2 regions of the Bacillus sp. AK124 genome follow, and region 2 is predicted to be linked to the other one. Evidence: a T-box and tRNA genes for the amino acid it is inferred to sense, from the RefSeq annotation. Region 2 holds a T-box; the other holds one or more tRNA genes.
What was found. A T-box is a leader RNA that pairs with one kind of tRNA and senses whether it is charged. The one in region 2 lies ahead of tyrS (tyrosine--tRNA ligase), so its partner is inferred to be a tRNA-Tyr.
Positions count from the first base shown of each region.

Region 1: it has a tRNA-Tyr gene. The T-box ahead of tyrS (tyrosine--tRNA ligase) is inferred to sense a tRNA for this amino acid. The anticodon was not compared.

Region 1 is NZ_CP096378.1:4,122,889-4,127,271, forward strand. Features, by position in the region: gene cdaA (diadenylate cyclase CdaA) at 1-32, opposite strand, end outside; gene rsiW (anti-sigma-W factor RsiW) at 198-818, opposite strand; gene sigW (RNA polymerase sigma factor SigW) at 832-1,395, opposite strand; gene rocF (arginase) at 1,619-2,533, opposite strand; tRNA gene M1E06_RS20625 (tRNA-Gln) at 2,659-2,730, opposite strand; tRNA gene M1E06_RS20630 (tRNA-Tyr) at 2,735-2,819, opposite strand; tRNA gene M1E06_RS20635 (tRNA-Thr) at 2,828-2,900, opposite strand; tRNA gene M1E06_RS20640 (tRNA-Val) at 2,960-3,035, opposite strand; tRNA gene M1E06_RS20645 (tRNA-Glu) at 3,200-3,274, opposite strand; gene M1E06_RS20650 (DUF523 domain-containing protein) at 3,459-3,911, shown strand; gene murQ (N-acetylmuramic acid 6-phosphate etherase) at 4,086-4,383, shown strand, end outside.
Region 2 is NZ_CP096378.1:3,614,975-3,619,357, reverse strand. Features, by position in the region: gene pgmB (beta-phosphoglucomutase) at 1-570, shown strand, start outside; gene tyrS (tyrosine--tRNA ligase) at 786-2,039, opposite strand; T-box leader at 2,082-2,299, opposite strand; gene M1E06_RS18190 (MarR family transcriptional regulator) at 2,294-2,740, opposite strand; gene M1E06_RS18185 (hypothetical protein) at 2,938-3,504, opposite strand; gene M1E06_RS18180 (hypothetical protein) at 3,501-3,902, opposite strand; gene M1E06_RS18175 (RlpA-like double-psi beta-barrel domain-containing protein) at 4,095-4,383, shown strand, end outside.

The DNA of each region.
Region 1 (4,383 bases), 510 kb from region 2:
TACTGCAAGAAAGGGATATCCTCAAAAGCCATTTCCTCGTCCTCCAAGAATTCAGTCATTAGTAAGGTTAATATGTTTCAAAATGGTATGATCTATTATTTTTACATATACAGACGCTATTATAGCACAAATTGATTTTCCAAGTGAAATGGCGGCCCCTCATAAAAAAAGAGCAAAGCTCATTCGCCCGCTTTGCTCTACTCTTTAGACTCCTTCATGTCAAAAACCGATTTTCCGGTCGATTTAATCTTATACCACATCCAGTCGAACACTTCGTTGATCTCATGGATCTGACCAGTGACTTGTCCTGCTGAAGCCGTATATTTTTCGCCATTAACAATCGTGACATCGCCGTCGACTTTGCCTTCTATAATCAGCTTTCCGTTTTTCACGGTCACATCGCCTTTGACAACTTTGCCTTCAGGTACGATGACCGTGTTGTTTTTCACTACGAGATTGGGCTGGCTGGATACGCTGAAATCCTGATCGTTTTTCCAGCTGGAGAAAAAGCTGCCGCCCATCAAAATGATAAACAAAGCTGCCGCCACTAAAAACGGATGAGCTTTAAGCCACCTGTTGATCGATGCCGTTCGCTTTTCCTTCGGCAGATTCGCCAGCACATCGGCTGTAAAGTTCGCCGGAGCTGTAAGATGTGACGTGCTCTGGACAAGAGCGATGGATTTTTCCATTTCATGAAGGTGCTTTTTGCAGTCTTCGCATGATTGGAGGTGCTCTTTTAATTGCGATTCATCTTCCGGTAGTATGTCTCCGTCAAGGTATTTATGCATAAGCTGAACAATATGCTCCGGACAGCTCATTTCATCACCCCACTTAAAGATCCCTTAATTGTTTTCTGAGAGCCTCTCTGCCCCTGTGTATCCTCGTTTTCACCGTACCTACGGGAATATTAAGGATTTCACTGATCTCAATGAGTGAGAGCTCATCAATGTACTTTAATACGATGACCGTCCTGTATTTATCGGGAAGCCTTAAGATTTTTTCCTGGATGGTGCTGTGCAGCTCCAAAGAAACCACTTCATCCTCTGGAAGCGCAACATCCGCCGCAACCTGGGAATACATCGTCAGTCCTTCAGTCCCCGCCACCTCTGCATCCAAGTAATAGTCCGGCTTTTTTTTACGGATACGATCGATGGTCAAATTGGTTGCGATTCGATAAAGCCATGTGGAAAATTTCCGGTTGATATCAAAACTGTCGATATTCACGTATGCTCTGATAAACGCTTCCTGCGCAATATCTTCCGCCTCATGCGCATTGCCGAGCATACGGTAGCAAAGCTGATAAATTTTGTCTTTGTAAATATCCACGATGTCTGCAAATGCATTACGATCGCCTTTTTTCACCTGTTTGATTCTTTTTTTAATCATTGTTTCCATATTTATCTAACCTCTGCCTTCACCGGTCTTTATGTATACGAATTGATTTTTATTAGGTTTCATTAAATTCATAAAAATAGTTTATCAAATTTTTGGCAGGGTGTAGATGCTTTGACAGGGATCATGCGCTTAATATTAGCTTAAAATTATTATACAATCTAAATATTATGAAACTGAGACTTTTTTATAAAAAAAGCAGCCTAAGGCCGCTCTTCAACCGCACCTAAAGCAGCTTTTCGCCAAACAGCGACCCCATTAAGGCGACTGCCGCTTCAGCCGTCCTGTTTTTCTCATCCAATATCGGGTTGACTTCGACAAACTCAGCGGACGTAATCAGCTTCGATTCTTCCAGCATTTCCATCGCCAGGTGGCTTTCCCTGTAGCTGATGCCTCCCGCTACCGGGGTTCCGACACCCGGGGCATCGTTCGGATCAAGCGCGTCTAAATCGAGTGACAGATGGACACCGTCCGTTCTGCCGCGCAAATAGTCTATCGTTTCTTCCATCACCCTCGTCATACCGAGGCGGTCGATTTCATGCATTGTATACACTTTGATCCCTTTGTCGCGAATCAATTCTTTTTCCCCGTCATCAAGTGACCTCGCACCGATGATGACGATGTTCTCCGCTTTAATTTTCGTTTCTTTTCCATAGATGCCTGTCAGCCCTTCATGGCCGATCCCCAGGCTGATGGCGAGCGGCATGCCGTGAATATTGCCTGAATGAGACGTTTCTTTCGTATTTAAATCAGCATGGGCATCATACCAGATCACACCCAGGTTTTGATAATGCTTCACAAGGCCGGCCAGCGTTCCGATCGCTATGCTGTGGTCACCGCCCAGCACGAGCGGAAAAGCACCTGAAGCCACGATCTTATCAACGGTCTCAGCAAGTTTTGCACTCGCTTTTGTAATCGCTTTCAAGTTTCTCAGCTCTTCAGATGCCGGCTCCCCGCCTTCTTTCTCATCCTCTCTTTGCCCGATTGTCATATCGCCGAGGTCTTCAATATCCTGACAAAGGCTTTCCAACCGTTCATTAACACCGGCACAGCGAATCGCGCTCGGTCCCATATCGACTCCCCGCCTCAGCTGACCGAGATCCATCGGTACGCCGATCATTGAAATCTGCTGTTTTAACATATGATATCCCCCTTTCAGACCTTCATTGTACCTTCCAATTCGGAATTGACTCAACAAGACATTTTTTTGAATAGTTATACAAAAAAGACAAAATAAAAAGGACATCCTGTTAGGATGTCCAAAAACTGGGCTAGCTGGATTCGAACCAGCGCATGACGGAGTCAAAGTCCGTTGCCTTACCGCTTGGCTATAGCCCAATAATGGTGGAGGGGGACGGATTCGAACCGCCGAACCCTGAGGGAGCGGATTTACAGTCCGCCGCGTTTAGCCACTTCGCTACCCCTCCAAAAACAGTGCCGGCCAGAGGACTTGAACCCCCAACCTACTGATTACAAGTCAGTTGCTCTACCAATTGAGCTAGACCGGCATGATACGGTATCTTATGCAGTTACCGGCGCGGTTGTGACAAAAACCGATCCAGAAAAATGGTGGAGGATGACGGGATCGAACCGCCGACCCTCTGCTTGTAAGGCAGATGCTCTCCCAGCTGAGCTAATCCTCCGCAGTACAGGACGTACAAGTGCATGCGTTGCAACAGGACGTTGCGATCTTAGCATGCCTTCCTTGCCGTTAAAGTACAAGTGCGCGTTGCAACAGGACGTTGCGACCTTAGCATGCCTTCCTTTTAAAAATTCCGGCATTCGCAGCGTGCTGTCCAAAAAAGAATGGTGACCCGTACGGGATTCGAACCCGTGTTACCGCCGTGAAAGGGCGGTGTCTTAACCACTTGACCAACGGGCCATCATCGTGTTTCAAGCAGCTCTCGTAAAGCTGACAAAAGTTATTATATACAGGTTCCTCCCCATTTGTAAAGGGGTAAATTAAAATTTTTATTTTCAAATTTTTTATTCATAAACATTGAGAAAAACGCAGAAATTTTGTTTAAAATAGGGCTATCTGATGTGCAAGAGAGGGGACGCGAAAAATGATACTGGTAAGTTCATGTCTGGCCGGGGTGGAATGCCGCTATAACGGATCGCACAGCTATGTGGGGAAAATCAATAAGCTTGTTGAAGAAAAAAAAGCGGTGATTGCTTGTCCCGAGCTGCTCGGCGGATTTCAAACGCCAAGGGAACCGGCCGAAATTATAGGCGGGTCGGGAGAAGACGTTTTAGACGGCAGGGCGGTGATCAAGACACAATCCGGAAAAGACGTAACAGGCCTGTATATAAAAGGAGCTTATCTAACATTGGAGATGGCAAGGCAAATCAAGGCTGATACGATCGTGTTGAAGGAAAACAGCCCGTCTTGCGGTAGCGGCCATATATACGATGGAAGTTTCTCAAGCCAAAAAATAGCCGGCAACGGCGTTACGGCGGCGCTTCTGAAAAAAGAAGGCTTCCGCGTGATTTCCGAACACCAAATAGACGAGCTGTAATACCTGAACATAAGCGCAGTTCATCTGCGCTTTATTTTATGTCGGCAATCCGTTGTTTAGAACTTCATTGAAATAAAATTTTAATATTTACCTTTTGTTATTGAAATAATATTCCACCCTTAATATACTGAAAATTAAGAAATATATGCACTTCATCATCAGGAGGAGTTGTCGATGGAAAACAGCCATTTAGGTTCATTAACGACCGAACGCCGGAATGAAAGATCCAGGCGCATTCACCAGTCAAAGACGATTGATATTTTGAAAATCATCAATGATGAAGACAAAACTGTGGCCGAAGCTGTACAAGAAGTCTTACCAGAAGTTAAGACCGCCGTTGACTTCGCCGTCGGGTCGTTAAAGAAAGGGGGACGGATCATCTACATCGGTGCCGGTACAAGCGGGAGACTCGGCGTACTCGATGCAGCTGAATGCCCGCCGACGTTCAGCATATCTCTCGAGTCGGTCATTG
Region 2 (4,383 bases):
TTTAATGAACGACTGAAAGGAATCGACAGAGAGCGGTCGCTTAACACGATTTTGATTCACGGCGGTGCGGCCGGAACGTATCGGGAGGCGGAGAAACAAGAGATCATGCGCCGGAAAAATCAATACTACCAACAGCTGATCCAAAACTTGACACCGCATGACCTGTTGCCGGGAATCGCCGGGCTATTTGCCGAATTGAAAAGGGAAAATGTAAGCATCGCGTTAGCTTCGTCAAGCCGAAACGCGCCCGCTATTTTGCAACGGCTCGGGCTCATGGACGAATTTCATGCTGTCGTTGACCCGGCTGCGCTTGCTCGCGGAAAGCCGGACCCCGAAATTTTTTTGACGGCCGCAGCGCTGCTCGGTGTGCCTCCGTCTCAGTGTGCAGCAATCGAAGACGCTGAAGCCGGGATCGCCGCGATCAAATCCGCAGGGATGTTTGCGGTGGGAGTCGGTGATGAGACATCGCTGAGCGGGGCTGATTTGATCGTGCCCGACACAAACGAGCTGACATTTGAGCTGCTGAAGGAAGGATGGCAGCGCTGTTGCTGCATAAGAGAAGACAAATGAATCGTAAAATGGCAGGCCGCCGCTGGCGGCCTTATTTGCAATCAGAGAGGTGAAGGCAAAATTAAGATCAAGGTGTTCGGGAGGCCGTTCGGATATGCTTTTCGAATCGAAACCATCAGGCGATTGAATACCGACCTGTTGCAAATTCTAACGCCTGCGCTTTTCATGAAAAACAGCCTAATCGATCCTTTTAAAAGGATGATTAGGCTGAATGTTTATTGAGGCATTTGCAATTTGACAAACTTCCGTTTGCCGACTTGGATAATCATACCGTGTTCGACCGCCACATCCGCATGAATCGATTCTGCTTTGATGCCGTTGATTTTAACGCCGCCGTTTTGGATCATTCGGCGGGCTTCGCTTTTGGAAGGGAGGAGTCCGAGCGTCACCAATAAATCGGTGACAGGCACCGTTCCGTCACCTTGCCAGTGTACAGACGTTATATTGTCCGGCGCGCTGTTTTGCTGAAAAACCTTTTTAAACTGCTGTTCGGCCGCTTCGGCCGCCTCGCTTCCATGATACATGTTGACGATGATTTTCCCGAGAAGCATTTTCGCATCTCGCGGATGAACGGCCCCCGTTTCCAAATCTTTGACAAGTCGTTTTTTATCTTCCGCCTCCAGGTTGGTCGCAAGATGGATATATTTTTTCATCAAACTGTCCGGAAGCGACATCGTTTTTCCGAACATTTCATGAGGGTCTTCATCAATGCCGATGTAATTGTTCTTTGATTTCGACATTTTTTCAACCCCGTCAAGTCCTTCGAGCAGCGGCATGAGAATGACGACCTGTTTTTCTTTTCCGTACTTTTCCTGAAAGTGTCTGCCCATGAGCACGTTAAAATGCTGATCCGTTCCGCCCAGTTCGATATCGCTGTCGAGAACGACCGAATCATATCCCTGCATCAACGGGTAAAAGAATTCATGAAGCGAAATCGGCTTTTGCATGGCAATTCTTTCTTCAAAATCATCGCGTTCCATTAAACGGGCGACGGTAATTTTGCCCGCGAGCGCAATGACGTCTTCCAAGGTTAATCGTTTCAGCCATTTTGAGTTGTAGTGTAGCTCGACTTTGTTCTGATCAAGCACTTTTCCAAACTGTTGAAAGTATGTTTCGGAATTGCGGCGGACTTCTTCGTCCGTCAGCTGTTTCCTTGCGGCGGATTTTCCTGTCGGATCGCCGATTTTTCCTGTGAAATCTCCGATCAGGAGCTGAACGATATGCCCGTTTTCCTGAAATTGGCGCAGCTTATTCAAGACGACAGTGTGGCCTAAATGAACGTCAGGCGCCGACGGATCGAGACCAAGCTTAATTTTCAGCGGTTCGCCGGTCAAAATCGATTTGGCCAGCTTTGCCCGCAGTTCTTCCGGGGGAATGACCTCCTCCGCTCCGTTCATATATAAGTGAAGCTGCCTTTCGACTTCCCGCTTCTCGGCAGTTGTCAGTTGATCAAATTGTTGTTGCTGCATGATAACTCCTCCTTTTTTGTATAAAAAAAGAGCCTCATCCCGATAAGGGACGTGGCTCAAATGCACGCGGTACCACCCTGGTTGAAGACCTCCGTCTTCCGCTCTATTTCAGATAACGGTTTCCCGTTCTTTGCTACTTGAAGGTTCACAAAGAAAGCTCAGGGAGGTAATTCGCGTCTGCCTTTGTACCGGCTCGCACCAGCCGCCGGCTCTCTGGAACAGGGAGACAGCCCGCTACTTGTTCCCGTCGTTGCTTATGGTTTATGAAGATTGTCGTTCACTTTTCGAAGGAGCTCGACCAATGTATTCTGCTCCTCTTTTGTCATGCCTTTGATCAGCATTGTTTCCCCTTTGTGGAACGCCGGATAGAGCTCTTCAATAGCGGCTTTTCCTTCAGGGGTGATCTCGGCGTATACGTGTCTGCGGTCTCTCGGATCCGTGCTTTTTCCGCAAAAGTTCTTTTTTTCAAGCGTTTTAATGACATTGCTCGCAGTGGCTGTTGAAATGCCTGACAGTTCAGCGAGTTTTCTCGTTTCAAGCCTGCCCCATACCCATAGATCGTAAAGAATCGAAAAAGCCGTCCATGACAATTGATATGAGGAAAGGATCTCGGTCTCCATTTTGACGCGGAGCTTTTGCGCTGACCGGTAAAGGTTGGTGGCAACCGAAATGGCTTCAAGATTCAAGGACTCGATCGGCATGCGTTTCAGCTTGATGAGTGTGTCGTGTTCTTCCTGTCGAAGATGGGGGGATCTATCCAAATCGTGACGCCTGCCTTTTTATTTTCAGAATCATTAGCTATGAAACGAATTTTAACAGATGGTTTTCATCCATGCAAGCCCTTTTTTGATATGACGAGAAAAGCCGGCATCATGATGATGACCGGCTCTTGTTTCAGCTATTTTTTGGTGATCTGTTTGCGGCGCACTTCAACCCGATCCCCTTTTTGAATGTTGTCATACTGTTTTTTCGAGACGAGGACGGCATGTTCTTTTCCGTTTTGATCTTCAATCAACAGCCAATATCTTTTTTCTTTTCGTTCAGAGAGCGCTTTTTCTTTGATTCCGGCGGTGCGGAGCATGCTTTTTTGTTCTGCTGTATATCCGCCCGCGTGGAAGATCATCCAGTATGGAAAGTAGTAATTCAAAAAGGCTGATCCAGCAGGATTTTGATTGAGTGTTTGCTTGATGCTCCCTTTGTACAGGGCATTGGACGGCAATGTCCGCTGGATGGCGTTGAACTGACTGCTCTTGTTTAAATATTGTCGGCTCGCAGACTGATTCATATAACTGCGCATTCTCTGGTTGACTGAACCCGGACGTGTTTTTAAAGAGCTGTTATTAGCCGAGGAACTCGAAGCCTTGGTTCCGGATGTTCCATTGCTGCCTGTTGCCTCTGCTTGAGCAAAAGGCAGCAAGAGAGACAGCGCCATGATCAAAATAAGAGGAGCGCTTTTTTTCTTCATTGTTCATCACTGCTTTTTTGTTCCACTTTATCTTTGACGACGCCCTCAAGCGGCTCCTGGTCATATTTGATGTATGGGGGACGGTAGATGAAGGCTTCATGATCGCGGATTTTAATATAAGGCTGTTCGACATTTTCCACATTTTCCACATATTTTTTGAAAGTCTCCGTCTTTTCTTTCCCATTTTTCACGTATGATGCTTTCAGTAAAGGTGCTTTGTCGGATTCGCTGTCATTCACGTAATCAAACCATACGAGATCGTATTTTTGAATGGAATGGTCTTCTGAGACCTCCTGTGAACGGTCTGAAGCGGATGATGAACATCCAGATAGGGGAACGGCGAAAAGCATCGCAGCCGCGGATAACGAGATCAGTTTCGATTTTTTCACTGTGATCATCCTATTCATTTTGGTTTCTCTTTTATATACGAACGATCCTGGCAAAGGTGTCATCTGTTCTTGATAGTTTGGTAGAAAACTGGGCGTAATAATTGCATTTTAAACGTAAACAAACTGTAAAATACCATTTCTATGAAAAAAGGTATAATTTGAATGTCAGAAAAAAATCCCATTCACGGAGGATATTTTTATATGAAGAAGATACTTTTTTCTGTTTTTGTTTTGGCAGGCAGCTTGAGCTTGCTATTGGCATTCAATTTTGCCGGTGAGGCGAGTGCTAAAACGAAAAAAGTCAGCGGCTACATCACTTGGTACAACGGCGTGGGCAAAGTCGGCGCTGACGGCAAAAGGCTCGGCCATTGGGACTGCGCCACAAAGATGGGCTTCGATGTTCCGAGAAAAGGCACAAAAATAAGAGCCTATTCTAAAGCAAAACCAAAGAAAGTCATTACAGTCTATAAATATGATGTCGGCAGAATGC